Regions from separate parts of the Paenibacillus konkukensis genome, predicted to be linked through region 1. Evidence: riboswitches for the same ligand, from Rfam matches in the RefSeq annotation. Region 1 holds a riboswitch; each other region holds the start of a gene.
What was found. A riboswitch is a leader RNA that binds a small molecule or an ion and turns the genes downstream of it on or off. The one in region 1 is predicted to bind cyclic di-AMP.

Region 1 (9,900 bases):
TGGGCGACCGCGCGGTGGTGTTCGGGACAGGCCCGATCGGATTGCTGCTGATCGAAGCTTTGAAAGCATCCGGCGCTTCCGAGATTTATGCCGTCGAGCTGTCCGAAGAAAGACGCAACAAAGCCGCCGAGCTGGGCGCCGTTGTGCTGAATCCGGCAGACACTGATGTGGTCGCGGAAATTCAGCGCCTAACCGACGGCGGAGCGGACGTATGCTATGAAGTGACAGGCGTTCCTGTCGTATTGAACCAGGCGATCGCTTCGACCAAAGTAAGCGGTCAAATTATGATCGTCAGCATTTTCGAGCGCGAGGCGTCGATTCATCCTAACCTAATCGTGCTGAAAGAACGCAATATTGCCGGCATTATCGGCTACCGCGATATTTTTCCGGCCGTGATCAGCCTGATGGAGCAAGGCTACTTCCCTGCGGATAAATTGGTGACCAAACGGATTGCGCTCTCCAATATTGTGGAAGAAGGCTTCGAGGCGCTGATTAAAGAGAAAAGCCAGATCAAGATTATCGTGTCCCCGAAGAGCAAGTAATATAAGCGCGGAACATAAAGCATTCATTCTTTCCTTTGTAAAATAAATAGCGGGTATGCGCACAAGCGCGCTGCACCCGCGCCAACGACGAAGAGGGAGCCTATCGAGGCTCCCTTTAGCGTTTTCTAATGAAAAGCCGCCTGGAAGAACTTAGGGCTTGGTTACCCTTCAACAATCGCCTGCACGCCATAGGCGTTGCCATTCGGGCCGTCGATTTTCTTCGGAGCCGCCTTGGCAGATGATGACTGTTCTCAGCCGATTTTACCTATGGACCCGTAGCCCAAGCGGATGTGATACGGATTGTTGCTAAATTGACAGACAAACGGAGCCCGTTTCTAGGTAAAATGGAAGTGCGGCCTGCCGCTGAATAGGGGAAGGGGCTTTGAGGCTCCTCAGATCGAGGTACACTACAATGACCAAAACAAAGCTGATGTACCGCTTCATGATGATTGCAGTCATGGGACTCATTATCTATTTTATATATATGAATTTTATAAAAGATCCCGGAGCGTCCGCATTTCTAAGCCATAAAACCGGGGCAAAGCGGCCCGTGCAGCTTCCTGTCTGGCTTCCGGTCATGTATGTCCATGTTGCGTTCGCCTGCTTGGCGATGCTGACGGGCCTCATTAATTTTTCCAGGCTGATCTGGGAGAAGCGCCGCAGGGTTCACAGATGGAACGGCTACGCGTATTTGCTTAGCGTCGTTATCGTAGACGTCACCTCCGGGTACATGGCTCCTTATGCGACCGGAGGCAAGCTTACCAGCATCGCCTTTAACCAACTAAACGCTTATTGGCTGATCGTGACGATTGCGGCGCTGGTCATGGCCAAAAAGAAGCGGATCGACCGCCATCGGAGATGGATGCTCCGAAGCTACGTTTTCTGCTTTACGAACGTGCCGATTCATTTCATTACCTGGGTTTGCTATGCCGGAGTGGGGCTTTCCTATACGGTGAGCTATACGATCGGTGTGTATGGCGCAATCGTGCTGCTCGTGCTGCTTGCGGAGCTGATCGTTCGGACGGGTTTTAAGCAGAGCGGATTGTCGAATCTTTGAAAAAAAGAAGATGCCCCATTGCGAGGCATCTTCGCGTTTTTTTTGAACGCGGTTATGAAGTCAAGTTAACGTTCAGGTGCGTTTATATGATGTATTAAGCAGCGGCGATAATGCCATTGGACTGGAGGATTGTCTGCGAGTAATCGTCTGCAGGACGTTGGGAAGCGTGTCGAAAAAAGGCCAGCCCTGGCGGCCGTGCCAGGAGTTACGTTATTAGCATTGATCGGGAAGAGAACGGTGTCCGTGCCGATTCTTTTGTCGCGTTTTTACAATACCTGCCGTCCCCCAATTCATATAATAGAGACGCTGGCTTAGTGAAGCTTGCACCATTCCATCAATGAACGGAGGACATGTCTTGGATCTTAAATATGTCATTTATGTCGGAGCAAAGCCTGAGGACGTTTGGAACATTTTTGTAAAACCCGAAGCGACGAAAGCGATCTTCTTCGGCTCTACGCTCGAGTCGACCTTCGAAGTCGGAGCGCGGTATGAATATGTCGGACCAGGCAGTGAAGGGGATGAGACCGTGCATGTGTACGGCGAGGTGCTGGCGTTCGAGCCGTATCGGCTGATGAGCTTCACCGAGCATCCCGGGCCGTCTTACCGCGACAACCATGAGGAGCTGGAGACGCGAGTCACGCTGACTCTGGAGACGGTGGGGGGCAGCACCAAGGTGACGCTGATCAACGATCAATGGCCGGAGAATCATCCTTCTTACGAGAATACCAAAGAGAGCTGGCCGATGATTCTCAGCAATATCAAATCGTATGTGGAGACAGGTAAAACGCTCGATTTCGGCTGGTAAACCGAAGCGAACAAACTGAGGCTGCCGGAATAAAGGAAGAGCCCCGCGTAGGGGAAGGGATAGGGCTGTAATAAGCTGAAAGCGGCTTAGTGCAGCCTTTTTTGCGTGTTTAACGCGTAACATAAATCATAAGTTCGATTTGATCCAAGAAGCTAAGTTAACTAGGGCTAGAAAGTAATCCGCGCTGCCTTCGGTACGGCATGGGGGTTATCCGAACTGCTTACGCGCTGCTCAATAGCGTATTCGTCGGGATAGATCATTATATAGCGGGTTATCCCGACGAGGCGAAACAAGGCTCCGCATGACGGATGCAAACCGTGGGCAAACACCCGCGAACCGTCGTCCGTAACGGCCCGGGCCAAGCGAACAAGCACGGACAGGCCGCCGCTGTCGACATACCCGACTTTTTGAAAATTGATAATCAGCGTCGTAGATCCGCCTCTTAATCGGGTTCGCTCATCGCGATAGGTCAGCAAATCGGCTTCGGCTTCCGCTGTTACATTCCCGCGAAGCTCCAAGACGAGCGAGGTTTTCGAATGCTTGCCTTGGATCAAGAGCGGGCTGTCGTTATGCGGGAGCTTCTTGTCTTCGGGAGATCTCCCGCCAGAGCTTGACGCTTCCTTGCCGGCGAATGCGGCATTCTCCAGCAAGAACTGCTTCGTTTCCGGAAGAGGCTGGCTTCCCAGCTCGTACTTAAGCTTTCTTGGCTGGTTCCTGCTCGGAGTCGTTACGTTCGGTATCGGGTTGATTTGGATAATTCCGTATTTTTACGCGGCTCCGGCCGCTTGACTCTCTCATTAACGTGACGGTTTATAATGAAGCGATCCGCCGAGGGAGAATTGGAACGGATTAAGCGGTCGCCTGTGTAGAGGGATTCTCCAAGAGCGAGTGGATATCTCTATCGACCGCAGGCCACGAATGAATCACTATACTTTTAGAGGCGGGAAAAGAAGGAGGTATTTCAAAGTGACGAACATTGTAACGATTTCCGGCAGCCTGCGTAAACAGTCATGGAATACGGCGCTGCTGAAGGCTTGCGCGGCGTTGGCGCCGGAAGGGATGAAGCTGTCGTTATATGAAGGGATAGGAGACTTGCCGCATTTTAACCCGGAAATGGATGGGGATGAGGCGGTTGCAGCCGTCGTATCTTGGCGGGAAGCGCTTCGCGCAGCCGATGCCGTCCTTGTCTGCACGCCGGAGTACGCCGCGGGAGTTCCGGGAAGTCTCAAAAACGCCTTGGATTGGATCGTATCGTCCGGGGAGTTCCTCGGCAAACCGACTGCGGTTATCAGCGCTTCTCCGTCTGCTGCGGGCGGCGAGAAGGCGCACGCTTCGCTGCTGCTGACGCTCAATATAATGAGCGCCCGCATTCCGGACGGGGCTTCGCTGCGAATCCCGTTCATCAGTAAAAAGCTGGATGCACAAGGAGGCCTCACCGACCCGGATATGGAAAAGGATCTTCGGCTTCTGCTTAACGCATTAAGCGATGCCGTTTCGAGTCCGCAGTAAGGCGATGCCGGCGCCCTCGAGTGTCTGTCCGAACGGCTGCACCGCCTGAGGCAGAGTGGTGACGGCATCCCGTTGCCACCCCGTTCGGGGGCCTTTACCTTCTTTACTGCAGGGGGATTTCAAAGGCAGCCGTACCTTAGTGGGAAACGCTAGGATCATGTCTTAGTACCTCCTAATAAAAAATGCTTCCAAAATGGAGTTATTCTAGCTATAATGAAGAAAAGCTCCTATTCGGAGCTTTGCCAACGAAGTGTGGTCCTGCGTAAGAAGCAGCCTGTCATACCGTTAAGGACCGCCTCCAGAGCGAGCTAGCGCAAAGGCATACTTTAACGAAAAAAAAGCCCTTAAGGCTTGTCCGGCACGTGGGGCGTGACGGAAACAAACGCTTAAGGGCTGCATGAAGGAACCACTCGAAATATTACTTGTCGGTCATCACTTGCTGATACTGGTCGTCCGACAAAATGCGCTTTGCGGTTACGAAGCGTTTCGTATAGTACGAGTCGCTAAGCTTGGTTACCGTAACGCCTTTGTTTGTCGCGGAATGGTAGAACTTACCGTCCCCGACGTAGATGCCGACATGAGAGATTCCTTTGCCATCCGTGTTATAAAACACGAGATCGCCAGGGCGAAGATCATCTTGGGCTACTGTCGTACCGATTTCTGCTTGTCCTTTTGACGTGTGAGGCAAGTCGATATCGAATTTTGCGAAAACAAAGGAAGTGTAGCCTGAGCAGTCGAAGCCCTTCGTCGTGGTTCCTGCCCACTTATAAGGCACTCCAAGTTCTTCGTTCACGGCTTGACTTAGCGGCGTTTCCGCAAAAGCGCTTCCTGCTTGAAAGCTGCAAAACAGTGCCACAGATACGGCAAATCCAAACAACTTCTTCAAAAGAAATAGTCCCCTTCCGGTGCCTACGAGGTTAGCTTAAGGGTTCGGTTGAAGGTTCCCTATGATCACTTTAAGACGAGATCAATTCACCCGGGTCTGGATCCCCCGTTTCCCAATCTGTGGAAATTCGGCAATATGTACGATTTTTTTGAGTCGAATACAATATTTCGATGAAAACCGCATTTTTCCTTCCGCTGTCACAAAAAATTCACAATTAATGCGTATTTTTTGAAACCTTTTAGAGTCGAACCATGAACATACAATAAATGTAAGGGTTTTCCTTGGGGAATGAACGAAAATTTCGCTGCAGAGGCAAGGGGAGACAGAAGAGGTTTCGACAAATGCCGATAGACTTTGACAAAAGGAAGAATGAGAAGCTAGGGGCGTTTTGCGAAGGCCTATGGATATAGGCCCTAAGGCACTGGATTTTGTAAGGGGATAGGCATGTCCGGAACATACCGGAGCTATTTTGATGCGATAAAATAAAAAAACCTTCCTTCATCACTGTAATTGTGATTCGGGAAGGTTTTTCTTACGTTCGGTCGCAGGCTCGCGCCGGGAGGCGATTGCCGGATGGCCGGAGCTCTATTCGCTCTTGGCGCTCCACAGGGCATACTGCGTCGAGATAGCCCATAGCTTGCAGAACATATGGATCAATCGGTACACCTGATAGCCGAGCAGGGCGAGAAAGCCGGTCCAGATCATAGCGGAGGCCATAACGGCCGTGGACACGGCCAAGATGACGATGAGCAGAGCTGCCGCAAGCACCAGGATCGGGAACAGATTGCGCAGGAGAAGTGTTAGAGCGAAAAGCGACGATTTGCCGCTGATCCGCCCGAACTGCAAATACATGAAGACCGTCTGCATGAGGAAGGTATACACTCCGTAGGCGATGAGCAGCGGCAGCACTTCCTGCGCGATGGCATAGATGGTGGCGTGTTTGCCGTAAATATCGACAGTCTTGGGTACGAGCCAATACAGAGGCGCAAGCTGCAAAGCGATCTGAAGGACGTACAGGAGGAAGAAGGGGAGGGCGAACTCCCTCATGCCCTGTACGAAGCGGTAGCCGGCGTTCAATTCGGTATGCTGCAGGGAGTAGTACACCCCGGCGTTAAGCAGCGGGCTCAGCAGCATGCGTGCGATAAGCAGGCACAATCCCCATCCGACATAGCTGTCGATAAGATCGGTCTTCATCAGCTGAAACTGTCCTTCGATCCAGAACATGTGGACGGCTTGCCGTTCCAGCTCCGGGCCCGGGTAGCGGTGGAGCAGGGGAACAATGATCGAGCGGATCATTTCATAGAGCGCCAGTCCCCACAATAAATTGTAGATGAATAAGGTGCAAACGACGAATGGCTGGTTCCAGGTCAGATGCCAACCGTTTTTTACCGTTTTCCACATAGGTACCGTTCACCTCACCATGCGACCCATCCGAATAAGGTCTCGATTAATTTGACGACTCCCAGATTCCAGCGAATCGACAGCTTGGAATCGACATTCGTTTTCATAAAGCTGTTAATTCGTTTGTTCTCCAGCACGATGGAATGCTGCGAATCGACGACCGCATAATCCAGCGGAGCCGTATGGTTCAGCTTGAACAGCACATCCGCGTCGATGCCGTCCCATGTTTTATCGATCTGCGAGCCGTCGGCGAAATGGAAACGGATCGGGACGTTATTGTATGTGCCGCCGAACTTTTGAATGCGTACGGTGTTTTCGTACATCGGTTGCCCGTCTCGGACGACCTTCTTCGACTGAATGTCCGTCACGGCATAGTCGACCATCAGCCCTCCGTAAATATATTGATCGAAAAAGGTGCGCCAGCTCGTTTTGGTCACATCCTCCAGCACCTTCTGAAAGTCTTCGGTCGTCGGATGCTTGAATTTCCAGCGTTGAAAATACGTTTTCATCACGCGGTCCATCGTATCTCGGCCGACCTGCTGCTCGATCGATTTGAGCACAAGCTTGGCTCGGGTGTACACATTTTCCGCGTATTGATTGTGTCCGGCATAGCTCCAGGAATTTTGCTTCAGCGCTTCGGGGGCAGTGATGTAGCTCGATTCGACGGTCAGGTTCGGCTTCACGCCGTATTCCAGCTCCATCAGCTTATCCTCCGCGTAGGAGGTGAAGCCTTCGTCGAGCCAAGCCTCCTCGAATTCGTTGCTGGCGACCATGCCGTACCAGAATTGATGACCGATTTCATGGACGATGACCCGTTCGAGCTCCAGGTCGGGCTGATCGTCGGCGGCGCCCCAGCCGGTAACGAGGGTCGGGTATTCCATTCCTCCCGCGCCGTTGCCGTCCGCCGGAGGAACGACGATGGATAGCGTCGAGTAAGGGTAAGTGCCGTACCATTGCGAATAGCGGGCGAGCGCTTTTTTGGCCGCGGTCATGTAGCGGGTTTTCAAATTTTCGTGCTTGGGATCGAGATACAGCTTAATGCGTACTCCCGGGATTTGCGCCGTGGCGTACGGCTCCTCGTAATAAATGAAATTCGGCGAAGCGGCCCAAGCAAAATCGTGCACATCGTCCGAGTAGAACGAATAGGTTTTCGTCTTGCCGTCGTCGACCGGCGATTTTGTCGGGAAACCGGTGGCCGCCACCGTGTAGTTGCTGGGCACCTTGATGCGGACGTCGTAAATACCGAAATCCGCATAAAACTCGGAGTTGCCGTGATATTGATGCAAATTCCAGCCTTCGTCGCTTCTTCCCCGCACGCCCTTGGGCTCGTAGACGGCGATTTTGGGGAACCATTGGCCCGCCATAATAAAATCTCCGGCATAACCCATGCGGGCGAATACGGCCGGGAGCTTGACCGAGAATACGGATTTGAGCGTAATTTTCTCTCCGCCGCCCACAGGCTTCGGCAAAGTAACCTTGATCAGAGTGCGGTCATCCTTGTTCCCGTCATCGGGCTGAACGTACTCGACCCGGGAGAGAAGCTCCTCGCCGTCGAGCGTCTTCATACTGCTGAGTTCCATCCCGCCGACGCTGTTCTCGCTGCTTTTATCCTCGCGCAGCTTGCCGCCCGATTCTCTCATGAACGTCGTCTTTTTGGAATTGAACGCGTTGGGATACAGATGAAAGTACAGCTCCTGCACGGGAAGGTTCCCGGGGTTTTTCCACGTGAGCGTCTGGGTGCCGGATAGCGACTTGGCGTCGGCGTCGAGCTCGACGTTCATATGATATTCTACGATGCGATTGCTGAGCGGCTGCGGGGCGGGCTTCTCCACCGGCTTGGCCGGCAGACTGGGCGGTGCGGGAGGCAAGCCCGGTTCGTTCAGCAGCGCGGCTGCGGGCTTCGCCAGCGGCTGCGGCTGAAGCCCGAGCGAGGAGCCGTCGGCTTGGGATAAATCATATTGAAACGTTGGAAATTCAGGCTCTCCTTTGACGGAGGAGGAATCGAAAGTAACGGGATTTGGCGCCAGAGAGCCGATCAAGTTCGTACCTTGCCCTATGTCGGAGAAGAGAGTGAGTTGCGCCTCAGGATGGCCAGCCGGCAGGGCTTGGCTTACAAACGTGGCTCCGCTGGCTAGTACGATAACCAAACACCATTGCGCAAGTCGGTTGCCAAAAACATTTTTCATCTATTTTTCACCCCGTTGACAAGCATCTACAGCATGTATATGTTTGTGGGACGAGGATTATTTCTACCGGCCGGAAAAGAAATTTTGCAACCCCGGCAGGACGCTTTGCGCCGATCCGGTGCAGGCGAGAGACATCGGCGGCGCAGCCGGAAAACCATATTTTTTCGGATGCACTGGAAATGAGGGTCGCTTTTTAGATAAAATAGAAGAAGTGAGCAATGTTATCTTGTAAAATGGATGGTGCCTTCGATGGATATAAATAAAGACCAGGCGGCGGAGAAGCCGAAGAAATTAAATTCCTTGAATATCGTGGCGGGCAAAAAGGAGCATAAAGGCTTCGGAGCCGGATCGATCGACTTAAGCCAATTGTCCAGCGTCATTATCGACGGAGACGAGGCTTATTTGGATATGGGCGCTCTGCACGCGAAGAGCAAGGTGGAAAAGGGAATCAAGTTTTCGACGAACAAGGAGGACGTGCCGAACGGACGTACTTGCTGGATCGTATGGGTAGCGGCGGACCGCCGCGAAACCGGCTCGTATTATGCCGGAGTGACCGCTTGCGAAATGACGGTGGACCCGGAAGCGCGACGCGGGTGGAAAATATTGGCCGACCATGTCAACCGGATGGACTATGCGCTAAAACGCCGCATTATGGTCGATAACTTGGGAGATCGCGAGAAGGCCGCGCTAACAAAATTGCTGATGGAGTACAACCCCGACATGTGGAAAAACTCCGATGAGACGCTAAAGGAAGCGCTGGCATAAATTGTGTACATTATGTGACTTCCATTGTATAAGGTAGCGAGAGCGATGTATACTAATCCTCAGTATATGCAACATATACTAGGACAGCAAAGAGGCAGACCGCGAGGTCTGCCTCTTTGTGCTGCTTCCGGCCGGATGGTCCCGGTTTGCGGGGGTCATTCGTTCTTCAGTCCGCGGTAGCGCGCGGTTCGCAGCTCGCGAACGTAGGGCTCCAGCTGGGGCATCTCCGCCTGCTCCGCCATTTTGACGGCCAGCTCAATGTCGTAAGGGACGCGCAGCAGTTGAATGGAAAAAGGCGCAGCGCTCTGACTATCGACGACCCCTTCCAAAATGGCGTAGGACGCGGAAGCCATATCGAGCGGGTTACCCACGCTTCCCGTATTGAACAGGGTGCGGCCATTCAAATTTTGCATATAAGCGTTATGAATATCTCCATACCCGACGACATCCGGCAGCGATTCGCCGTAAGGCGATCCGGTGCTGTCCGTATTGCCGAACATCGCCAATCGGCTTTCGATCGAATCCCACGGCTGCACGCGGGTGTAGACGCTGACGGGAGAAGCGTGAAAGAGCCGGATTCGCTTGCCGCTCATCGTGAAGTCGTAGGAGAACGGCAGCGTCTTGAGCCAGTCCAGCCGATCCGCACCCAAACGCCGCTGATGCCAGCGAAGTTCCTCGTTACCGTCCGGCTTGGCCATCAGATGGTCCCAGTTGCCCATAATGACGAGCTCGCAGGACTCCCGAATCCG
Region 2 (9,900 bases), 1.6 Mb from region 1:
TTAACCGCACCGTTGATGCCGCCCTGGGCGCACACGGAGTGGGATCGTTTCACAGGAACCAAAGAGAACAGGCTAACGTGAACTCCGGCTTCCGCGGCTTTGATGGTAGCCATTAACCCGGCCAAACCTCCACCGACTACGATTACTTTTTGATTAGCCATTGTTGTTCACTCCTCCTTAACCTTTAGCCATCTGCGGCACGTTTTGGAAATCCGGGCTTACAAACGCGCTCAAAGACATGATAAACATGATCGACATAATAACAAACACTACCATCCAGATCACGCTGGATACCCGCTGCGCCCGAGGTCCGATCGTAACGCCCCAGCTAACGAGGAACGACCACATGCCATTGCTGAAATGGAATACCGCGGACACAATGCCAATACAGTACAGCACAAAATAAACCGGGTTCGATGCAATGTGATGCATTTGGACCCCGATTTCTTCTTGAGGCAAGCCGAGCGTGATTTGCAATCTGGTTTGGCATAAGTGGAATACTACGAACAAGAACGTAATTACCCCAGTTACCCGCTGCAGGAAAAACATTTGGTTGCGGAAATAGCCGTAGTTGGATACGTTATTCCGGGCCGTGTAGGCGACATAGAGGCCGTAGATCGCGTGGTATGCGAGCGGCAGCCAGATCCCTACGATTTCCAGGAGCAGCATCAAAGGCAGCTCGTGCAGCCAATTCACATGCTCCATGAACTTCTCAGGTCCGTTAGTCGCCGAGTAGTTCGTCAGAAGGTGTTCGATCAGGAAGAACCCGACCGGGATAACACCAAGCAATGAATGCAGCTTGCGTGAAAAATACGAATTACGAAACATTGAAATCCTTTCCCCCCTCAAAAGTATGTAGGTTGTTCACATGTGTTGACAAAACCAACCTTCATTGTACTCCCGCAAGAAACAAGCGTCAACAGCATTTGCTACGCCTATTTTCCATGGTTCGACATTTTTTTATGCAAATGTCTGCGAAAAAATGTGAACAATAAGTGACTTACACCATACTACTCCATTATCGCTTATAATGGAAGTGCCGATTATTTATAAACTGTTATTCAGTTTTGACATATGCAATAAACTTAATCACTTAACCGCAAATTAACCGTAAAAAAAGACAAAACGCGAAGCGGGAAGACGAGCGCGGGGCCGGTTCTTCTCTTTCATCTAAAAGGGTGGTGAAAAAGAGAAAATCCGTATTCACACTTCCGAATATAATGGAAAGAAGGTATTGTTCTTGTTCGAAAATATCGATATTTTCGCCAAAGTCGTAGAGCTGGAGAGCCTGAACAAAGCGTCCGCGGCGCTCAATATCTCCCAGCCCGCCCTATCTCGCAAAATCATGAAGCTGGAGGAAGAGCTCGGCGTCGATCTGTTCTTAAGGAAAGGCAAGCGGCTTGAGATTACGCGCGCAGGGCAAATCTGTTATGAATACGCCATCGAGCAGCGCCATTTGGAGCGCAAGCTGCTGCGGTCGATTCAGGACTTCAAGACGACGGTCAAGCCGGCCAGCATTATTATCGGCGCTTCCTTGACGACGCTGCAATCGACGCTGCCCGATCTGATTACGATCTATACGAAGACGTATCCGAATACGGACATTAAGGCGGTAACGGGCAAAACCCACGAGATCGTGCCGATGGTCAAGGACCGCAAAGTGGACATCGGCCTGGTCGCCTCCAAGATCGAGCATCCCGGCCTCAAATGCATTCCGCTGTTCGACGATCATCTCTGTCTGGTGCTGCCGCTCGGGCATCCTTTCGTCGACAAATCCTCGATCGAAATCGCCGATCTGCACGAGCTGCCGATGATTCTGTTCTCGCGTGGCACCTGGTACCGGGTGCTGATGGACGAAATGTTCCACCGCTACGCCATTGCGCCCGACGTCAAAATGGAGATCGATTCGTTCGAAGCGATCATTCGCCTCGTCTCGACGTGCAAGACGGCGACGCTGCTGCCGGAATCGTATTTGCGCAGCAATCTGGTCAAAGACAACGAGCTGGTCGTCCGCTTCATTCCGGCGCTCGAGCAAATGACAAGAACGACCTCCCTGTTATTCACGGAAGAGGTCGTCCATCATGCGTCGGCCCAGCAGTTTATCGAGAAGGCCAAGGATTACTTCAACCGGCCGGGCTGATCTTAAGGCCTCGGCTGCAGCCGCTATCCTTCGTCCTTCTCCTCGATGCCGAGCATTCGCGCCGCATAAGCCGTCGTGCTCGCCTGCAGCAAAATTGTCAGCAGTACGGCAAGGAAGGTGACCGAGGCGATGACGTCGGCGTACTTCACGCCCAGCCCCGCCGCCATTCCGGACAAAGCCGCCGGTATGACGCCGGTCTCCCTCACCCAGAACATAAACAGGATCTCGCCGCGCTTCCAACCCGCCTTGCGATCGGGCAGCGTGCAGGCAAGCACTGTGAGCGGCCTTGCGATCAGGATGAAAACCGCGATTACCGCCAGACTCGGCCACAAATTGGCCGCGATGATGCGCAAATTCACTTGGCTGCCGAGCAAAATAAAAATCAGCATCCTCATAATGATCGTCATGTTCTCGCTGAAATGCGTCATTTCCTTCAGCTTATCGTTCAAATCCAGCTTGAATATATCGGCGTTGCCCCAAATAAGTCCCGCCGTAAAAGTAGCCATAAACCCGCTGACATGCAGCGCATCTCCAACCCAGTAAGCTCCGAGCGCCGTCACGACCAGCGCTATCGCCGCATAATCGCGCAGCCAGCCGAGCCTGAGATGGCCGGTGATGAAGGCCATGACCAGCCCGATCGCCGCCCCCGCCGCAATGCCTCCCAGCGCCGTGCGAGCGAAATCCTCCAGGCTGCCGGCCAGCGAGAAGCCTTGGCTTCCCGTAATCACGGCAAGGACGGAGAACGTAAGTATAGAGCCGGTCGCATCGTTGAAAGCCGATTCGCTCTCTACGGTTTCCCGCACCTTCGTGCGAATGCGCACCTGCTTGAACACGGGAATGAGCGTCGCCGGATCGGTCGAGGAAACAATCGCCCCGAGCAGCACCGCATAGATCATCGGGATTCCCAGAAGCCAATGGGCGGACAGCGCAACGACGGAACAAGTAATCAGCACGCCCGGCACGCTAAGCAGCGTGACCGTCAGCCATACTTTTTTCAGCCCCGCAAGCCGGATATTGCGCCCTCCGTCGAACAAAATAAGCGTCGAACCGATCGTCAATATGAACTGGTTCGTAAACGAGCTGCTCGTCTCGCTCACCCAATGCAGCCCTTGCCCTACGATCATCCCGGCGATGAGGAACAGCGCCACATCCGGCAGCTTCATCAGGCCCGCCAGGCGGCCGAACAGCATACCCAAACCAAGAATAAGAATTAATAATAACAACACATGGTGAATCATCTCTGCGGCTTCATTGTTCATAGTTATAAATTGATAACTTCGCTCTCGAAGGATTCGATTTGATCGTTCGTTCCGATAATGACCATAACGTCCTGTTCTTCCAGCATGTCCGCCGCGCTAGGGGCGATGATGACGCCGTGCTTCTTGTTGATCGCCACGACGCTGCAGCCGTACTTGGCCCGCGGGTCCAAATCTTTCAAGCACCGTCCTGACAGCCGTTTGGGCACGGACAGCTCGACGATCGTATAGTCGTTGGACAGCTCGATGTAATCGAGCAAATTCGGCGAGACCAGCTGATGCGCGACCCGAATTCCCATATCCCGCTCCGGAAAAATCACCCGGTCGACGCCGATCTTCTGCAGCACCTTGCCGTGCAGCTCGGAAAGCGCCTTGGTAACGACCGTCTTGACGCCGATATCCTTCAGCAGAATCGCGGTCAAAATGCTGGCTTGAATGTCGTCGCCGATCGCCACGATAGCGCAGTCGAAATTGCGGATGCCGAGCGATCTCAGCACGTCCTCGTCCGTCGAATCGGCCGTCACGACATGCGTCAGCGTGTCGCTCATCTCGTCGACGGCTTCCTCGTCCTTATCGATGCCCAGCACCTCGTACCCCAAATTGATCAATTCCTTCGCCAGAGAAGAGCCGAATCTGCCCAGCCCGATGACGACATACTGACTACGTTTCATTGTTTTTGTACCCCTATCCAATCGTAATTTTCCCTTCCGGGTATCTATACAGCTCTTTTTCCGTTTTCGGTCCGAGCGCGTATGCCAACGTAAGCGGCCCCAAGCGGCCGGCAAACATCATCAAACTGATCAATATTTTGCCGACGAGGCTCAAATCGGTCGTCATTCCCATCGTGAGACCGACGGTGCCGAAAGCCGAGGTCACTTCGAACAAAATCATCAGAAACGGGTGCCCCTCCGTCGTCGACAAAATCATCGCGACGAACACGACGAGGAATAGAGCGATCATCGTCAGCGTGATGGCTTTCAAAATCCGGTCTTTACCGAGGCGGTAACGGAACAGCACGATGTCCTCTTTCCCGCGCACCATGGCGATCATCGCGCCGATCAGCGTCGTGAAGGTGGTCGTCTTGATCCCTCCCCCGTCGAGCCCGGCGAAGCCCCGATGAACATCAGGATGATCATGAAAAATTGCGTCGCCTGGCGCAAGCTGCCGAGATCGACGGTATTGGCTCCCGCCGTCCGCGGCGTCACCGACTGGAAGAAGGCGGCCCATATTTTGCCTGACCAGCTCAGCGAGCCCAGCGTCTTGGCATTGCTGTATTCAAATATATAAATGACCAGGGCGCCGGCGATAATCAGCGCACCGGTTGCGCTAAGCACTACTTTGGAATGGAGCGACAGCCGCTTGCGCTTTTTGAACTCCAGCAGATCCGACATGACGACGAAGCCGATGCCGCCCAGCACGATAAGCCCCATTGTGACGAGGTTGACGACCGGATCGCCCACGAATGAGGTTAAGCTGCTGAACGGTCCGTTAACCGAACCGAACAAATCGAAGCCTGCGTTATTGAAAAACGATATCGCATGCCAGAAGCCGAAATAAATGCCCTTGGCAGGCCCTAACTGCAGCGACCAGCGAATCGAGAAAATAATGGCGCCGACCAGCTCGATGGTCAGCGAATACCGGATCACTTTGCGGATCAGCCGCACGATCCCCTCCATGCTTCCCTGATTCAACGACTCCTGCAAAACGAGCCGTTCCTTGAGAGAAATTCGTTTTTTCAGCGCAAAAGCAAACAGCGTCGCCATCGACATAAATCCGAGCCCTCCGACCTGGATCAGCGCGATAATGACGATCTGTCCGAACTTGGAAAAAAACGTGCCCGTATCCACGACGACCAGCCCCGTAACACAAGTCGCCGAAGTAGCCGTAAAGAAAGCGTCGAGAAATGGCAGCGGCTCTCCGGAGGCGGAGGCGACCGGCAGCGAGAGCAGCGCGGCGCCGATCAAAATGATGGCGGCGAAACCGATCACGAGAATTTGCGGCGGAGTCAGCTCGATTTTTTTTATGGCGGATGTCATATTTCACCTCGGCGAATGTTTTAGGGCAACAAAAAAAGACACTGGAAACCCAATGTCATCATAATAGGTTCCTGCGATAGCCTACGAGGTTAGCTGACGGATTCGGGTCACAGCACCCTATCGTTTCCATTGCGATGTTTCGTCGGCAATGGAATCGAATTCACCCCTTACTGCAAATGGTTCCCCCGTTTTCGATAAGAAATTCGGCTTCGTATTCAATTGATATGAATTATAATGTTCTTTCATTATAAGTACAAAGTCGCTTTGGCTCGAAATCAAACGATAAACAAGTCAATACTTGACCTGGCATGAAGCGGGGGAAGCCTCCGCGCTGCTTTTCAGCGTTTTGCCCCTCGTAGCTCGTAATTTCATTGGATTTCCGCTGTGCATCTATGCTAAGTTTAATGAATACAATGTACTTATATTCCATACCCTTTTCACAATATCGCCCATTCTACGGTAAGGAGAATTTCATAGTGAAACCAATTGCGGAATCTTCTCTGCTGAAATTGGCAGTTTTCGGAATCATCCTCTATTTGGCCGTCCTGTTCGGCTCCTCTTGGCTGCATCCGGAGGATGCCGCGGAAACCGGCGAGTCGCTGCCGAAGGTGACCAAGCAGCAGGCGGCGGACGCAGCCGTCCGATTCGTACGCGACCGCTTTTCCCTTGCGGAAGACTATGCGGCGAGCACGCTGTTCCAGTCCCACTCGGACCGCAGCGGATATTTGCAGAAGGAGCAGCTGCTGGAAACTTATCTGAAAAGCTATCCGGACTACCCGATCGACTATTTCGAAGTCGAAATTAACGAGAACGGCACAGGGAAAACCTACTATGTAGATGTGGATTTCGCGAATCTGCGCATCCTCGGCTGGTCGGCCTTCACCTCCCCGGCGGCGAAGCGGCAGACCGTCTCGTCCGAAGCCTCCGATCCGCGGGAGGCGGCCGAGCGGACGATGGCGGAGCAGGGGTATTCGCCCGCCGACTTTAGCGAGGCAAGCCCGCTCGACCCCGAAGACCGGCAAAAAACGTCGGCGCTCGGCACCGGTTTCGTCTACATAAGCAAAAGCAAGCAAATCGGCGAAGCCAGGCTGCGGCTGCTCCTGGCCGTATCCGAAGGAAAGACGACCGCGTTCCATGCCGACTTCGGCATTCCCGCCTCGTTCAAGAGCTGGCAGGACGAGCAGAACGACAATGCTTCCACGATGACGCGCATCAGCATGCTGGCTTCGCTCCTGATGGCGGCGGCGGCTCTGGTCGTCGTGATTCGCTACCGCAGGCAAATCACCTTCCGCCGCGGTCTGTTTCTGACCGCCTCGTTTCTGGCTATCTACATCACGAACAATTTCAACATGATTCCGGCGCTGCGAACGATGCACTCGAACGGACCGTCGCAGTGGGAGGCGACGTTCAATCTGTGGTTTCTGAACATTGTCATCGCGCTGATGGCCGTCAGCGTCTACTTCTCCTTCTTGGCGGGCAGGCATATGTGGAAGCGGCGCGGCTGGATCACCTGGCCGGTATGGGCTAACGACGGCTTCGGACGCCATGCAAGAAGCGCTATGTTCCGCGGCTATCTGCTGTGCCTGTTCATTCTCGGCATTCAGCAGACGCTCTACTTTATTGCCGGCGAATATTTCGACGTCTGGGCTGTCAACGATCCGTCAGACTCCGTGCTGAATATGACGGTGCCCGGCCTGTTCCCGCTGATGGCGTGGGCCGCGGCGATTTCCGAGGAAGCGGTCTACCGGCTGTTCGGCATCGCCATTTTCCTGAAGCTGGTCAGAAACCGCTTCGCGGCGGTATTGATCCCAGGCATGATTTGGGCGCTAAGCCATACGCAGTATCCGATTTATCCCGTTTATACGCGATTTATCGAAGTGACGATCATCGGCCTTATCTTCGGCTATGCCTTCCTGAAATACGGGTTTATGACCGTGCTGTTCGCTCATGCGTCGATGGACAGCATTCTAATGGGGCTGTCGCTGTTCGACGGGGAGCATTGGACGATCAGCACAATCGGCTTGTTTTATATCGTCTTCCCCGCTTTGATCGGCTGGGCGGCTTATTGGCTCCACGCAAGGCTGAGGCGTTCTTTTAAAAAAACCTAGCTTCTCCGCTCCTTTTTCACCTTGATACGGCTCTAATGCGGAACAAAGACGCCTTTCCTGCCTGAGGAAAGGCGTCTTTTGTTGATTGAGATTGCCATTGTATCGCCGATCGCTGCCGGGAGCCTGCGACCGCGGGAATGAAAGCGTCGAATCGCTGTGTTTAAAGCCTGAGCAAGCGATCCCGCCTCGCGCCCGACATCCGGTTCTATCCCGTAGAGCACGCGGATGCCCGCGGCTAACCCGCTATTACGCCTCCTGGCCGGCTTCCTCCGCTTCCGGGGAAGCGTCATCGGAGGAGTTATCCTCGGCTTCGCCGTTTAACGACTGCAGAATTTGCGCAGCGAGCTTCTCGCCGATACCGAGCGGCTTGAAATCTTCGATCGCCGCTTCCTTGATCTTCTTCAGCGAGCCGAAATGCTTGAGCAGCGCTTTGCGGCGCTTCTCGCCGATCCCCGGGATGGAATCGAGCGTCGAGACGATCATCGACTTGGCTCTCGTCTCACGGTGGAAGGTGATGGCGAACCGGTGAACCTCGTCCTGAATGCGCTGCAGCAGGTAAAACTCCTGGCTGTCCCGCGGCAGCTGCACCACCTCGGGAGGCTCTCCCATCATCAGTTGAGCCGTCTTATGCTTTTCGTCCTTGACGAGCCCGCATACCGGAATATAGAGGCCCAGCTCGTTCTCCAGCACGTCCACCGCAGCGGAGATCTGCCCCCTGCCTCCGTCGATTACGACCAGATCGGGCAGCGGCAGGTTCTCCTTGAGCACACGCTCGTACCGGCGGCGCACGACTTCGCGCATCGTTTCATAATCGTCGGGGCCTTGCACCGTGCGAATTTTATATTTGCGGTATTCCTTGCGGTCCGGCTTGCCGTCGGTAAAGACGACCATCGCGGATACAGGGTCCGAGCCTTGAATATTCGAGTTGTCGAACGCCTCGATGCGGTGAATGACGCCCGTGCCAAGCCATTCCCCAGGTTCTCCACCGCCTTGATCGTCCGCTGCTCGTCGCGTTCGATCAGCCGGAACTTCTCTTCCAGAGCGACCCGGCCGTTGTCGCAGGCCATGTCGACCATATTTTTCTTCAAGCCGCGGCGCGGAATATGAATCTTCACCTTCAACCAGCTCTCCAGCGCCTCCTTGACGTCCGTCTTCAGCGAGCCTGCCGCCGCTCCGTCCTCTTCCGCAGCCGGCAGCTGCGCTTCGGCGGCAGCGTCCCCTTCTTCCTCTCCCGCCGCCGGCTCCGCAGGCAGAAACACTTCCTTCGGCAGCGCGGGATTATCGCTGTAATATTGCGTAATGAACGAGATGAAATCCTCGTATTCATCCCCGTAATAAGGGAAAGTCGACGTGTGCCGTTCGATCAGCTTGCCCTGGCGCATATACAGAATTTGCACGCACATCCAGCCTTTATCGACGGCATAGCCGAACACATCGCGGTCGACGGCGTCAAGCGTCGTAATCTTCTGCTTCTCCATCACGGCGTCGATATGCACGATATGGTCGCGCAGCTCCTTGGCCCGCTCGAAGTTCAGCTCCTCGGCGGCTTCGTGCATTTTGCGCGTCAAATCCTGCTTGATCTCGTCATGCCCGCCGTTCAGAAACCGGCTGATCTCCTGAACCATCCGCTCGTATTCCTCGCTCGCCACCTCATACTCGCAGGGTGCGACGCATTGCCCGAGGTGGTAGTACAGACAGACACGATCCGGCAGCGTCTTGCATTTGCGCAGCGGATACAGCCGGTCGAGCAGCTTCTTCGTCTGCTGCGCGGCAAACGCGTTCGGATACGGACCGAAATATTTGCCTTTATCTTTATATACTCTGCGCGTCACTTCCAGGCGCGGATGCTTTTCGTTCGTGATCTTGATATACGGGAACGACTTGTCGTCCTTCAGCAGCACATTGTACCGCGGGTGATACTTTTTGATCAGATTGCACTCCAGAATTAACGCTTCCACGTTGCTGGCCGTCACGATATATTCGAAATCGACGATTTCAACTACGAGCGCCTGCGTTTTTGCGCTGTGGCTCCCGGTAAAATACGAACGCACCCGGTTGCGCAGCACTTTGGCCTTGCCTACGTATATGATCGTGCCTTCTTTATTTTTCATCAGATAACAGCCGGGCTTCTCCGGCAGCAGCGCAAGCTTGTTGCGAATCGCCTCCGCTCTTTGCTTCCGCTCTTGATCCCCTTCAACCATCGCCTTAGTTCCACTCCTTTCCCCTAAACAGCAAAAAAGCTCCTTTTCCCAGCATAGCAGAAAAAGAGCTTTTTCTCATTATGAGTTTTCTGTAGAAAACGATTATTGATTGCGAGTTACCACATTTTTCAACGCGTCCTTGGATTGGAAGCCAACCAC
Region 3 (9,900 bases), 470 kb from region 1:
CGCTTGAACGACGACGGCGGAAGTGAGCAGCTTGCCGCCGCTTGTTTTATTTTCATTCATGCTTGATCGCCTCTCTCTTCATTAACGAATCGTTACCTGTTCGGCAATAGGTCCGAGCACGATCGCCGGCAAAAACGTGAGCGCCCCGATAATAAGCACCGTTCCGACGAGGATGCCTACGAAGAGCCGGTTATCCGTACGGAACGTCCCCAACGTTTCCGGCACCCATTGCTTGCTTGCCAACGAGCCGGCAACGGCTAACAAAGCGATCATGGAAATGTACCGGCCCAGCAGCATGACAATCCCGGTGGATATATTCCAGAACGGCGTGTTGTCGCCCAGCCCTTCGAAGCCCGAGCCGTTATTGGCGGCCGATGAGGCATATTCGTACAGCACCTGAGTAATCCCGTGAAAGCCCGGATTCGAGATCGCCGCCTTGCCCAGCTCCGCCGCCAAGGCGATGCCCGTCGGGGCAAGAATGATGAGCGGATGCGCCAGAATAGCTATAGCGATCAGCTTCATTTCGCGCGGTTCTATCTTGCGTCCCAGAAACTCCGGCGTCCGGCCAACCATCAATCCGGCGAGGAAAACGGCCAGCATCGCGTACATAAGCATATTCACCAGTCCGACGCCTTTGCCGCCAAAGACGCAATTCAGCATCATAAGCGCCAGCGGCGTAATGCCTCCGAGCGGCGTCAGCGTATCGTGCATATTATTGACCGAGCCTGTGGTAGCTGCTGTCGTAACCGTGGTGAACAATGCCGATTGCGCGATGCCGAAGCGCACCTCCTTGCCCTCCATGCTGCCTTGGGACGCGTCGATTCCCAGTCTGTTCAAAACCGGATTGCCTGCCGACTCCGCAGCGTATACCAGCGACAGAAACAGCAGAAACAAAATCATCATCGCCGAAAAAATAACCCATCCCTGCTTGCGGTTCCGTGCAAACAGCCCGTACGTATAAGGAAGCGCAGCGGATAACGACCACATCGATAAAATTTCAATCACATTCGTTAAAGCGCTCGGATTTTCGAACGGATGCGCCGAGTTCACGCCGAAGAAGCCGCCTCCGTTCGTTCCGAGATGCTTGATCGCCTCAAGCGAAGCTACCGGCCCGATCGCTATATGCTGCTCGCCGCCTTCGAGCGTATTCACCGTCAGCGCAGGCTGCAGCGTCTGCGGAACCTGAAGCGCTACAAGCGTCAGCGTTACGATGAGCGCCAGCGGAAAAAACACCCGCACATGCGCCTTCACGAAATCTTCGAAAAAGTTGCCGATTCTTTCGCCTCTGCTTGTCACGCCCCGCACGAACGCAATGGCGACGCATAGCCCCGTCGCCGCCGACGTAAACATCATCATCGTGATGACAGCCATTTGCGAAAAGTACGACAAGCCCGTTTCCCCGCTGTAATGCTGGAGATTCGTGTTCGTCATGAAGCTGATGACGGTATTGAAGGCAAGTGTCTGCTCCATATTGCCGATACCGTTCGGGTTGAGCGGCAGCAAAGTTTGCAGTCTAAGAATCAAGTAACCGGCTCCTACCAGAACAATATTCGTCACAATAAAGCTTAGCCCGTACATCTTCCAAGTCATGCCTGAACGGTTTTTCAATCCGGTAACGGCATAGATCGCTTTTTCTATCGGGGCGAACCAGCGATCCGTGCGGTTCGCTTCATTGGAGAAGACATGATATAAATACGTTCCCAACGGTTTGACGAGCAAGATCAAGATGACGATAACAATCGCGATCTGCAGTATTCCCATGTTTTTTTCCTCCTAAGAGCTTTTCTCCCCGGATTTCTTGAATGGCTAGCCCTTGAAAGGATTGAAATCCGGAGACAAAGGCGACAGCTTACGCTTCTCCAGATTGCCTTCGCTTAGCGAAGTCTGCTTTTTCACCATGCTTCTAGAGCTTTTCGCTCCCTCTCAAAATTTTTCCGGATGAATCAGGGCGTACGCCAAGTACACGAACAAGAACATCGTGACGGCAGCGACCAATATCATTTGCTATCGCCTCCCGTTTCCGCAACGACCCGGCCGCACCAGGTCATAAAGCCATAGAACAGCCCGTACATAGCCGCGAGCATCGCAATCATGCATATATCCAGCATAGGAACGCCTCCAGCGTTTGTTTATTCGATTAAAAAAGAAACATCTTGGCTTGAAGTATGGATGACATGGTCTGCGCCAAGTCCACGATACACCAGCCTCGGATTCATATGACGAGTAATGACGTAAATATCTTTGGAAGTCCACGTGCGGCATATTTGAATGAGCCGGCAGCACAGATTTAACGAGCTTTCGAACAGGAACACCCGTCCGATCGGCAGCTCAGGCAAAAGCCAAGACTCGCATTCCGAGGTGTCTACCCGTATAAAATGCTTGACACCCAGCTTACGGAGCCTCCCTGCTTCCGCTCGGCTGTTCGTGATCGCCGCAAACGGGATTCCTTTCGCCAAAAGCAGCCGGACGAAGCTTTCGCCGGTTTTATTAGGCGCCGATACGAGTATGAACTCTTGCACGGCAATCATCTTTTTCTCCTCCTATTCTCTCAAGAGAAGGCAGACAAATAAAAAGAAGCCTGCGAAAAGAGGGGTCTCTTCTCGCGGCTTCTTTGGAAAGCACAGCAAACACAGCTGTGCAAGCACACGATCATCGTTGCCTCTCTCGGTACGCTGACGAGGTTAGCTGTCGGATTCGGGCGTGAGAGTCGCCCTACCCAGCGCATGTCGGCTGGGATTCACCCCATGGGCCTGCCAAGGCCCTTTGGTTCCCCCGCTCCCTGTTTATTCAGGGATTAAGCGTTATAACTGCTTATCGGTCTGATGAAAAAAACTCGATTCATTTTTCCAAAAAACAATTCCATTTTTCACAAATGGGCGCAAAAAAACCACAGAGGCTTGGGAGCCTTGTGGCCGTTTAAACGATCACAAGCTTCATCATCCTCTCTCCATTAGACCATCGTCTTCAACAACCAAGAAGCCGATGTCCTTCCACGCTGACGAGGTTAGCTGTCGGATTCGGGCGGTGAGAGTCGCCCTACCTGCGGATGCAAGCTAGCTTTGCATCGCGCTAGGATTCACCCCGGCATCGATATTTCCGGCTCTCACACCGAAAAATACCGCTGCAATGGTTCCCCCGCTTTCCCTGAATAAGGGAAATTAAGCGATCAGAATTTGGAAACTTTGTTTTTTCAAATCATGAATTGTATATTACGCCTGTTGCAGGCTGCTGTAAAGAACAGCCGACAGACCTATGCGGCGAATTTCAACGAACGAATAGGATGGCAGCGCTTACTTCCATCCTGATCTTCATATAACTGCTTCCCGCTCACTCTATCTTCGTTTTACGCAATTTGGAGCGGCTTGTTTCCCGCTGGTCTTCCCCCTTAAGGGAATGCAGTTAAAACGAAAACGGCCGCTACTTGAGCCAGCCGTTTTTCTCCGCTATGCTGATCGCGTCGATCCGGTTTTTCGCCTCCAATTTCTGCATAATTTCCGATATATAATTTCGCACCGTTCCGCCGGAAAGAAACAGCGATTTGGCGATCTCGCCCGCCGACAAGCCTTCGGCAACCAGCCTAAGCACCTCCCGCTCCCGTTCGGTCAGCGGATTCTCCGCCTCCCAGAACGTAAGCGACAGCTCGGGGCTAATCGCCCGGCCCCCGGCATGGACTTTGCGCAGCGCCTCGCCCAGTTCGTCGATCGGCGAATCCTTGAGCAAGAAGCCGTGAACGCCCGCTTTGATCGCCCGCTGAAAATAACCGGAGCGGGAGAAGGTCGTCAGGATGACGATGCGGCAAGGATGCCCCTGCTCCTTCAGCCGCTCGGCGACATCGAGCCCTGTCATACGCGGCATTTCAATATCCATGATGCACAGATCGGGTCCCAGCTCCAGAATCAGCCGCATCGCCTCTTCCCCGTTCTCGGCCTGCCCGATCACTTCCACATCGTCCTCCAAGTCCAGCAGCGCGCTAAGCGCTCCCCGCAGCATCCCTTGGTCCTCTGCAATTATCACTTTCATTGCGCGTTCTCCCCCGATTTCTGATGTTTGACGATTTTGGGCACGGTGAACGTTACGGTCGTTTCTTGTCCTTCCTCCGCTTGAAACGTCAGCTTGCCGTCGATCAAGTCCAGCCGTTCCTTCATCCCCAGCAGTCCCCGCCCGGAAGAGGGGGTAGGACAGGAGGCGCGCCGCAATCCTTCTCCATTATCGCTTACCGTCACCGTAATCCCGCTGTCGTCTTCATGTAAGGCGATGCGGCAGAGCGAAGCCTTGCTGTGCTTCACCACATTGGTCACGGCCTCGCGCAGACACATCCCCAATATATTTTGAATGAGCGGCGAAGCATCCAGTCCGGCGAAATCCCCTTCGGTCTCGACCCCGATTCGGGCCGCGGCCAATATTTGCCGCGCATGGCGGATTTCATCGTGAATCGAAACGGCGTTCATTCCCGACACCAGTTCCCTCACCTGCTTGAGCGCGGCGCGCGATGTCATCTGAATATCCCGCACCTCCTGCGCCGCTTTTTCCGGATTGCGGGGAATTAATTTTTCTGCCAGCTCGCTCTTTAACGTGATTAAAGACAGCGTGTGGCCGAGCGTATCGTGCAAATCCCGGGAAATCCGCTGCCGTTCTTCGTTTTTGATCAACCGTGCGATCTCCTCGTTAGCCGAATTCAACTGGTTGCGCAGCTCCTTCGATCGGACCCCCGCGCGGATAATGAACGGGAAGACCAGCATCAGAGCCGAGGACGGAAGAAGCACCACTAAGTCATCGCCGGAAAATTGATGGATGTGCGTTCCGAATACAAGCGCAAACAAGGCCAGCAAAATGACGACCCCGGCGTAAAATTGCCTGACCGAAGCCATTAATCCTATGACAGGGGCTACATAAAAGGACATAAACCAGAAATTAATATGATAGTGAAAGCAAAAAAAGACGATGATCGCAAGCATGGTCAGCACATAAACCATTCTGCGTTTTTCATCCCAATAACAAAGGCAATTGGCCACTATAAACAGCAAAAGCAGAGCAAGGCCGATCCACTCATCGTGAGTCGGCTTTTGCAATATGCTGTAGATGGGCGAGGTCAAATACACCAGCCAGATCAATTGGAACACGCCCATGCCTTTTCCGAAAGGCCTCATCTTGAACCCGTTCATGTTATACCGCTTCCTGTCTCCGGATGATATAGGATGATAATACCATAAAGACGACGACGTAAGCAGCCAGCACGATAATCCCAACCCCGTCTACGGACGCCCCGGCAATAATATTCCATGCCCCTTGCCCGTACCGGTACGAGGGCAGCCACAAGGCGATCTTTTGCAGGAGGGCCGGCATTGTCTGGATCGGCATCCACAGTCCGCCCAGTGCGGACATGGCCATGAAGAGCAGCTGGGAGATGACCTGTACCGCCTCCACGCTGCGAATCGTGCCGATCAGCGTGCCCAGCGCCAGGAACGGCAGAATGCCGATCCAAATCCACAAACCGCACATAATCCATTGGAACAGACTAAGCTCCACGCCCCGGAAAATGGCACCGATCAGAAACATCAGCACGATCGTGCCTAAGTTGATGAGCGACTGCGCGGCGATTTTGGACAGTACATACGTCCCGGACGGCAGCGGCGTAATCCGGATGAGCTGCACCCAGCCTTGTCTGCGCTCCTGGGCGAAGCGGATGCTGATCGTGTTCAAGCTTCCGCCGATCACTCCGAATACCGTCATGGACATCAAGTAGTAGGCTTTCCATTCGACTCCGCCGACCTCCGTATTCGCGTCGATCGTGCTGGTAAATATAAAGTAGAATATGACCGGCATGAGCAGCGCCATAACGACGAACTTGCGGTTTCTGAGCGTCCGAAGCAGCTCCGCCTTGCATTGCGCCAATGCAGCATTCATCTTTTATCATCCCCTGTATATTCGAATGAGCCGGCTTGACCGAGCACCAATGATTGGAAGGCGTCTTCCAGTCCGCCGCTTTGAATTTCGATATCTTTCACGTCGAGCTTGTTCTGTACGATTGCGAAAATGAGACAGTCCGTATCGGTACTCGTCAATTTGACCCGTCGTCCGTTCCATACCGCATCGGAAATGCCAAGCACGCTCCGCAGCGTCTCCTCCGTCACTCCGGGGCCGGCGGTGAACGACAGCGTTCTGCCGTTCGTCGTCGCCTTAATCTCGGCCGGCGTACCGTCGGCGATCAGTTTGCCTTGGTTAATCACCACAACGCGATCGGCTATCGCATCGGCTTCTTCAATATAATGCGTCGTCAAAATGATCGTGCGGCCGCGGCCCGCCATCGCCCGGATCGTCTCCCAAAACAGATGCCGCGAGGTCACATCCATTCCGACGGTCGGTTCATCCAGAAACAATACCGACGGATCACCCGCCAGCGCGAGCGCAAAATTCAATCTCCGCTTCTGCCCGCCGGACAAGGAAGATGCCATCTTGCTTCGCTCTTCCTTCAGACCGGACACCTCAAGCAGATGGTCCAGCGTCAGCGGCTTCGAATAATAACTGCGAAACAGATCGATCGTCTCGCCTACTTTTAATCCGTCGATCACGTTCACGTCCTGCAGCATCGCCCCGAAGCGGTCCTTCACGCCGCGGTCCTGGGGACTTCCTCCAAGCAGCCTGATCGTACCCGAGCTGGGCTGCTGCAGACCGAGCGTCATGGAGACGGTCGTCGTCTTGCCCGCCCCGTTCGGGCCGAGCAGCGCCACAATCTCGCCTTCCTGTATCGTTAGGGACAGATCGTCCACTGCGGTTTTTCCTTTAAACTGCTTCGTCACATGATCGAGCTGTATGACTGGCTTCATTCCTAACGTCACCCCTCGTTTGATTTCATGTACTTATTGTAGCGTCGCGGCCAATCCGGCGGTATTCATGAATGTCATTCGTTTCATATGACAATTGTCATGCCCGGAAGAGCAAATTCTGCTAACAAAAAAAGCCCCGCCTAATAAGGCAAGGGCAAGCTGCCAAGAAACCTTCAGCTTAATAATATCCATCATTCTCCATCCGCGAAAATGACCTTCTTGTATAGTATCTTATGCCCGTCGGTCAACTGCAGCACCATGTTATTATCGGTCGTGTCGTTCGGCGCTTCGGAAGCCAAAGTATATTTCGCGTATCCCCCTTCGGCGGCTCCGCCCTCGCTAATATGAAATAGATTGCTGCGAAGGCTCCGGCCCTCCCCCGCATTATAAAGCTGCAGTTCAGGAGCAGGAAACTTGTTTCCGCCAAGATAGGTCACCGTCTGCAGCCCGTTTTTTAAGCCGCTGAAGGTTTGCGGCACGCCATGGTCTTCAACTTGGTATCCGGCGCAGCTCAGTGAAAATGAGATGCCTTCATTTGAACTGTCTACGCTCTCTGTGGTGCATCCGAACAGAGAGCGCACATCCTGCTCATGTATAAATATTTCTTCCGAACCAATCACAGGGGACCGATACCAGTCGAAGCCCTCGGCTTCTCCTCCAAGCCAGTATTGCATCGGTCCGCTTAGCCCATTGATGATATGAAACCGGCTCGTTCCGTCGTCTATAACAAGAGAACCGTCATGTCGCCATTCCGTCTCGTACCCGAGCTTCTCTGCAAGCTGACGAACCGGCAGCATCGGATCGTCTCCCACGACACGTCCAAAGGCCGCCCCATCTAAGCGGAGATCCGAGCCTGTTACGCTGATTGGCCCCAATCCCTTTGCATTCGTGAGCCGCACCACAAGCGGCGGAGCATCCTTTAACGAATCGTGTGAGAACTTTACTGAGGGGATATAAGAAAGCTTACGATCTTGCTCTTTCCATTCGACCTGCCCGAAGCTAGACAAATCGTTTAGCGAGATCGCTGTACGTCCCTCAATATTATATGAAGGAATCGGCTGGCCAAAGTAATAAACACGGATGTCTGTAGATAATACATCACCGATTTTCTCACCGATCGAGACAGCGTCCCGAAGAGAGTCCTCCAGCGGGCTTATTGGCTTCCCAGGGGTATATGTGATCTCTACCCGACGATACTTTGGTATCCAAGCGACATCAAAACCGTACCGTCTCAAGTCCTCCGCAGCGATTGCCGTATAGCCGTCGATGTTCATCGAAGGGATGACCTCCCCATGAATATCGGCTTTGATATCGGTGGTTAACACCGTTCCAATCGGGGTGCCAATAGGGACCTCTGTATCCGCTTGTGCATGTGGGGTCCACGAGATGCTGGCACTCACAGCTAATAGTATGGCGACCAGGGGCCAAAGCTTTTTTATTTTCATACCGCTCACCTTCCCATATTTTTATAAAATTAAGACGCAGCTCCAGTAGGGAAGGTTTCGATTAGCGAGGCAAGCTCAAAACCGGATCGTCCATCCGCTGCGCACTTTGGCCCGGATATAGGATACGCCGTGAACTTTAAGGCCGCGTTCGTCCAGCAAAGTAATAATATCTCCCCAGGGACGGAAAAACTTCGGATGCACGGATAGCTCTATCGTATAAAATTGTCCGGGAGCTAACACGCCCTCGAGCTTGTACTTCTGCTTCAGCTTATTGGCCAGCGACCATCCGCCGATGTCGATCGGACGGTCGGATGCGTTCAGCAGCGTCACCGTCTCGCAAGCCGTCGGCGAGGCCGGCAAAACGAGCGCTCCGGCGATGAAGATTTCATGCTCGGCCAGCGGCCGCGGATGAGCGGGATGCCAGTAAGCGGCAGCTTCATGCAGCGGATCGCCGGTCTTATCGTCCGTATGCCAGGATTGCGCTTGAAACGCGAGAAAAATAGCGATCCAGCGCTCTTCGGAAGGGAAATGAAGCAGCAGGCCGCCGTCTTGGTAGACGCCGTTATCTCTCCGATAGCTGCCGCCGTTGCCTTGGTTCATATGGATATCGTGCATGCCCTGACCCGGCATGAAGCCGAAGACGGCGTCCCTCTGCTTCAGTTCGGGTCCCCAGATGTCGCCGTAAGCGTACAGGACGGCGTCCTCGAATTCCATCGCTTTGCGCATATAGATGTCCAGTTTATCGTTCAGGTCGTTGTCCGTGCCCGGAACGTCGAAGGCAAGCGGGACCATCCTCCGCCGGTCGAACAAATTGCCGCGGATATAATCCAGCGCCATGCCGCCGGGCCGGTTCGGCAGCCGGGTATAGCCGTAAGCAAGCTCCGGCAAATCGCTCGTCACTTCATGCTCGAAATGCTCGTCCGTATAATAAAGCAGGGCGAACGGCCTCATTTGCGACTTGACGTTGATCGCAATCCGGTAATGAACGCCTTCCGCCTCCGCATGTACTTGATAATGGGCGTTCTCCCTCGTTGCCGGGCGCCGCCCTCTCACTTTGCATTTTAATACCCCGTATCGTATCGTCATCCGGCTTTCCTCCTGTTCCCCTGCGCCTTTGTCGAAAAAGCTCATCTATCGGCAAAAAAAGGCGCTACTGCCATCATAACATGAGGATCGCTTAGGGCGCCAAGAAGAAGCTGCGATCGGCAGGAAGCCGCACAGAGAGACGCTCTCCCCCGTGCAACCGGGAAAGAGCGCCTTGTTGATCGATAATTATTTTATTTCAGCCGATAGAGCAGATTGAAGATCACTTGTGCGCTTTCCGCACGGGTCATCATCGCTTGCGGCGCGAATTGACGATTGTCGCGTCCTTGAATCAAGCCCTCTGCTTGCGCGATGCCTGCTGCCTCCCGCGCCCAATCGCTGATCTGATCCTGATCGCCGAACGGATTCGCAGCCGCTTGGGATGATGCCTTACCCTTGGCGTATTCGAATGCGCGGACGGCCATAACGGCCATCTCTTCGCGAGTGATTACAGCGTTCGGCGCGAAGATATCCTCGCCGCGTCCCGTCACGATTCCCGCTTCGCTTACCGCGGCGACGGCTTCCGCATACCATCCGGCGGAGTCGAC

Region 2: linked by a shared signal. The riboswitch ahead of SK3146_RS27670 (TrkH family potassium uptake protein) and the one ahead of SK3146_RS20505 (C40 family peptidase) in region 1 are both predicted to bind cyclic di-AMP.
Region 3: linked by a shared signal. The riboswitch ahead of SK3146_RS22770 (hypothetical protein) and the one ahead of SK3146_RS20505 (C40 family peptidase) in region 1 are both predicted to bind cyclic di-AMP.

Annotation. Positions count from the first base shown of each region.
Region 1 covers NZ_CP027059.1:4,726,687-4,736,586, forward strand. The annotation lists gene SK3146_RS20480 (2,3-butanediol dehydrogenase) at 1-542, shown strand, start outside; gene SK3146_RS20485 (DUF2306 domain-containing protein) at 955-1,599, shown strand; gene SK3146_RS20490 (SRPBCC family protein) at 1,955-2,404, shown strand; gene SK3146_RS20495 (STAS domain-containing protein) at 2,572-3,054, opposite strand; gene SK3146_RS20500 (NADPH-dependent FMN reductase) at 3,371-3,913, shown strand; gene SK3146_RS20505 (C40 family peptidase) at 4,332-4,799, opposite strand; cyclic di-AMP (ydaO/yuaA leader) riboswitch at 4,805-4,942, opposite strand; gene SK3146_RS20510 (hypothetical protein) at 5,385-6,200, opposite strand; gene SK3146_RS20515 (M1 family metallopeptidase) at 6,215-8,386, opposite strand; gene SK3146_RS20520 (hypothetical protein) at 8,430-8,618, shown strand; gene SK3146_RS20525 (YwhD family protein) at 8,636-9,151, shown strand; gene SK3146_RS20530 (metallophosphoesterase family protein) at 9,307-9,900, opposite strand, start outside.
Region 2 covers NZ_CP027059.1:6,351,865-6,361,764, reverse strand. The annotation lists gene sdhA (succinate dehydrogenase flavoprotein subunit) at 1-161, opposite strand, end outside; gene SK3146_RS27690 (succinate dehydrogenase cytochrome b558 subunit) at 178-828, opposite strand; gene SK3146_RS27685 (LysR family transcriptional regulator) at 1,241-2,140, shown strand; gene SK3146_RS27680 (cation:proton antiporter) at 2,164-3,399, opposite strand; gene SK3146_RS27675 (potassium channel family protein) at 3,402-4,067, opposite strand; partial or broken gene SK3146_RS27670 (TrkH family potassium uptake protein) at 4,081-5,432, opposite strand; cyclic di-AMP (ydaO/yuaA leader) riboswitch at 5,496-5,651, opposite strand; gene SK3146_RS27665 (CPBP family intramembrane glutamic endopeptidase) at 5,909-7,540, shown strand; partial or broken gene uvrC (excinuclease ABC subunit UvrC) at 7,787-9,741, opposite strand; gene trxA (thioredoxin) at 9,844-9,900, opposite strand, start outside.
Region 3 covers NZ_CP027059.1:5,197,314-5,207,213, reverse strand. The annotation lists gene kdpB (potassium-transporting ATPase subunit KdpB) at 1-60, opposite strand, end outside; gene kdpA (potassium-transporting ATPase subunit KdpA) at 82-1,761, opposite strand; gene kdpF (K(+)-transporting ATPase subunit F) at 1,924-1,977, opposite strand; gene SK3146_RS22770 (hypothetical protein) at 2,130-2,528, opposite strand; cyclic di-AMP (ydaO/yuaA leader) riboswitch at 2,655-2,811, opposite strand; cyclic di-AMP (ydaO/yuaA leader) riboswitch at 2,979-3,175, opposite strand; gene SK3146_RS22765 (response regulator transcription factor) at 3,418-4,020, opposite strand; gene SK3146_RS22760 (sensor histidine kinase) at 4,017-5,162, opposite strand; gene SK3146_RS22755 (ABC transporter permease) at 5,164-5,904, opposite strand; gene SK3146_RS22750 (ABC transporter ATP-binding protein) at 5,901-6,824, opposite strand; gene SK3146_RS22745 (hypothetical protein) at 7,016-8,269, opposite strand; gene SK3146_RS22740 (DUF2278 family protein) at 8,345-9,355, opposite strand; gene SK3146_RS22735 (immunoglobulin-like domain-containing protein) at 9,547-9,900, opposite strand, start outside.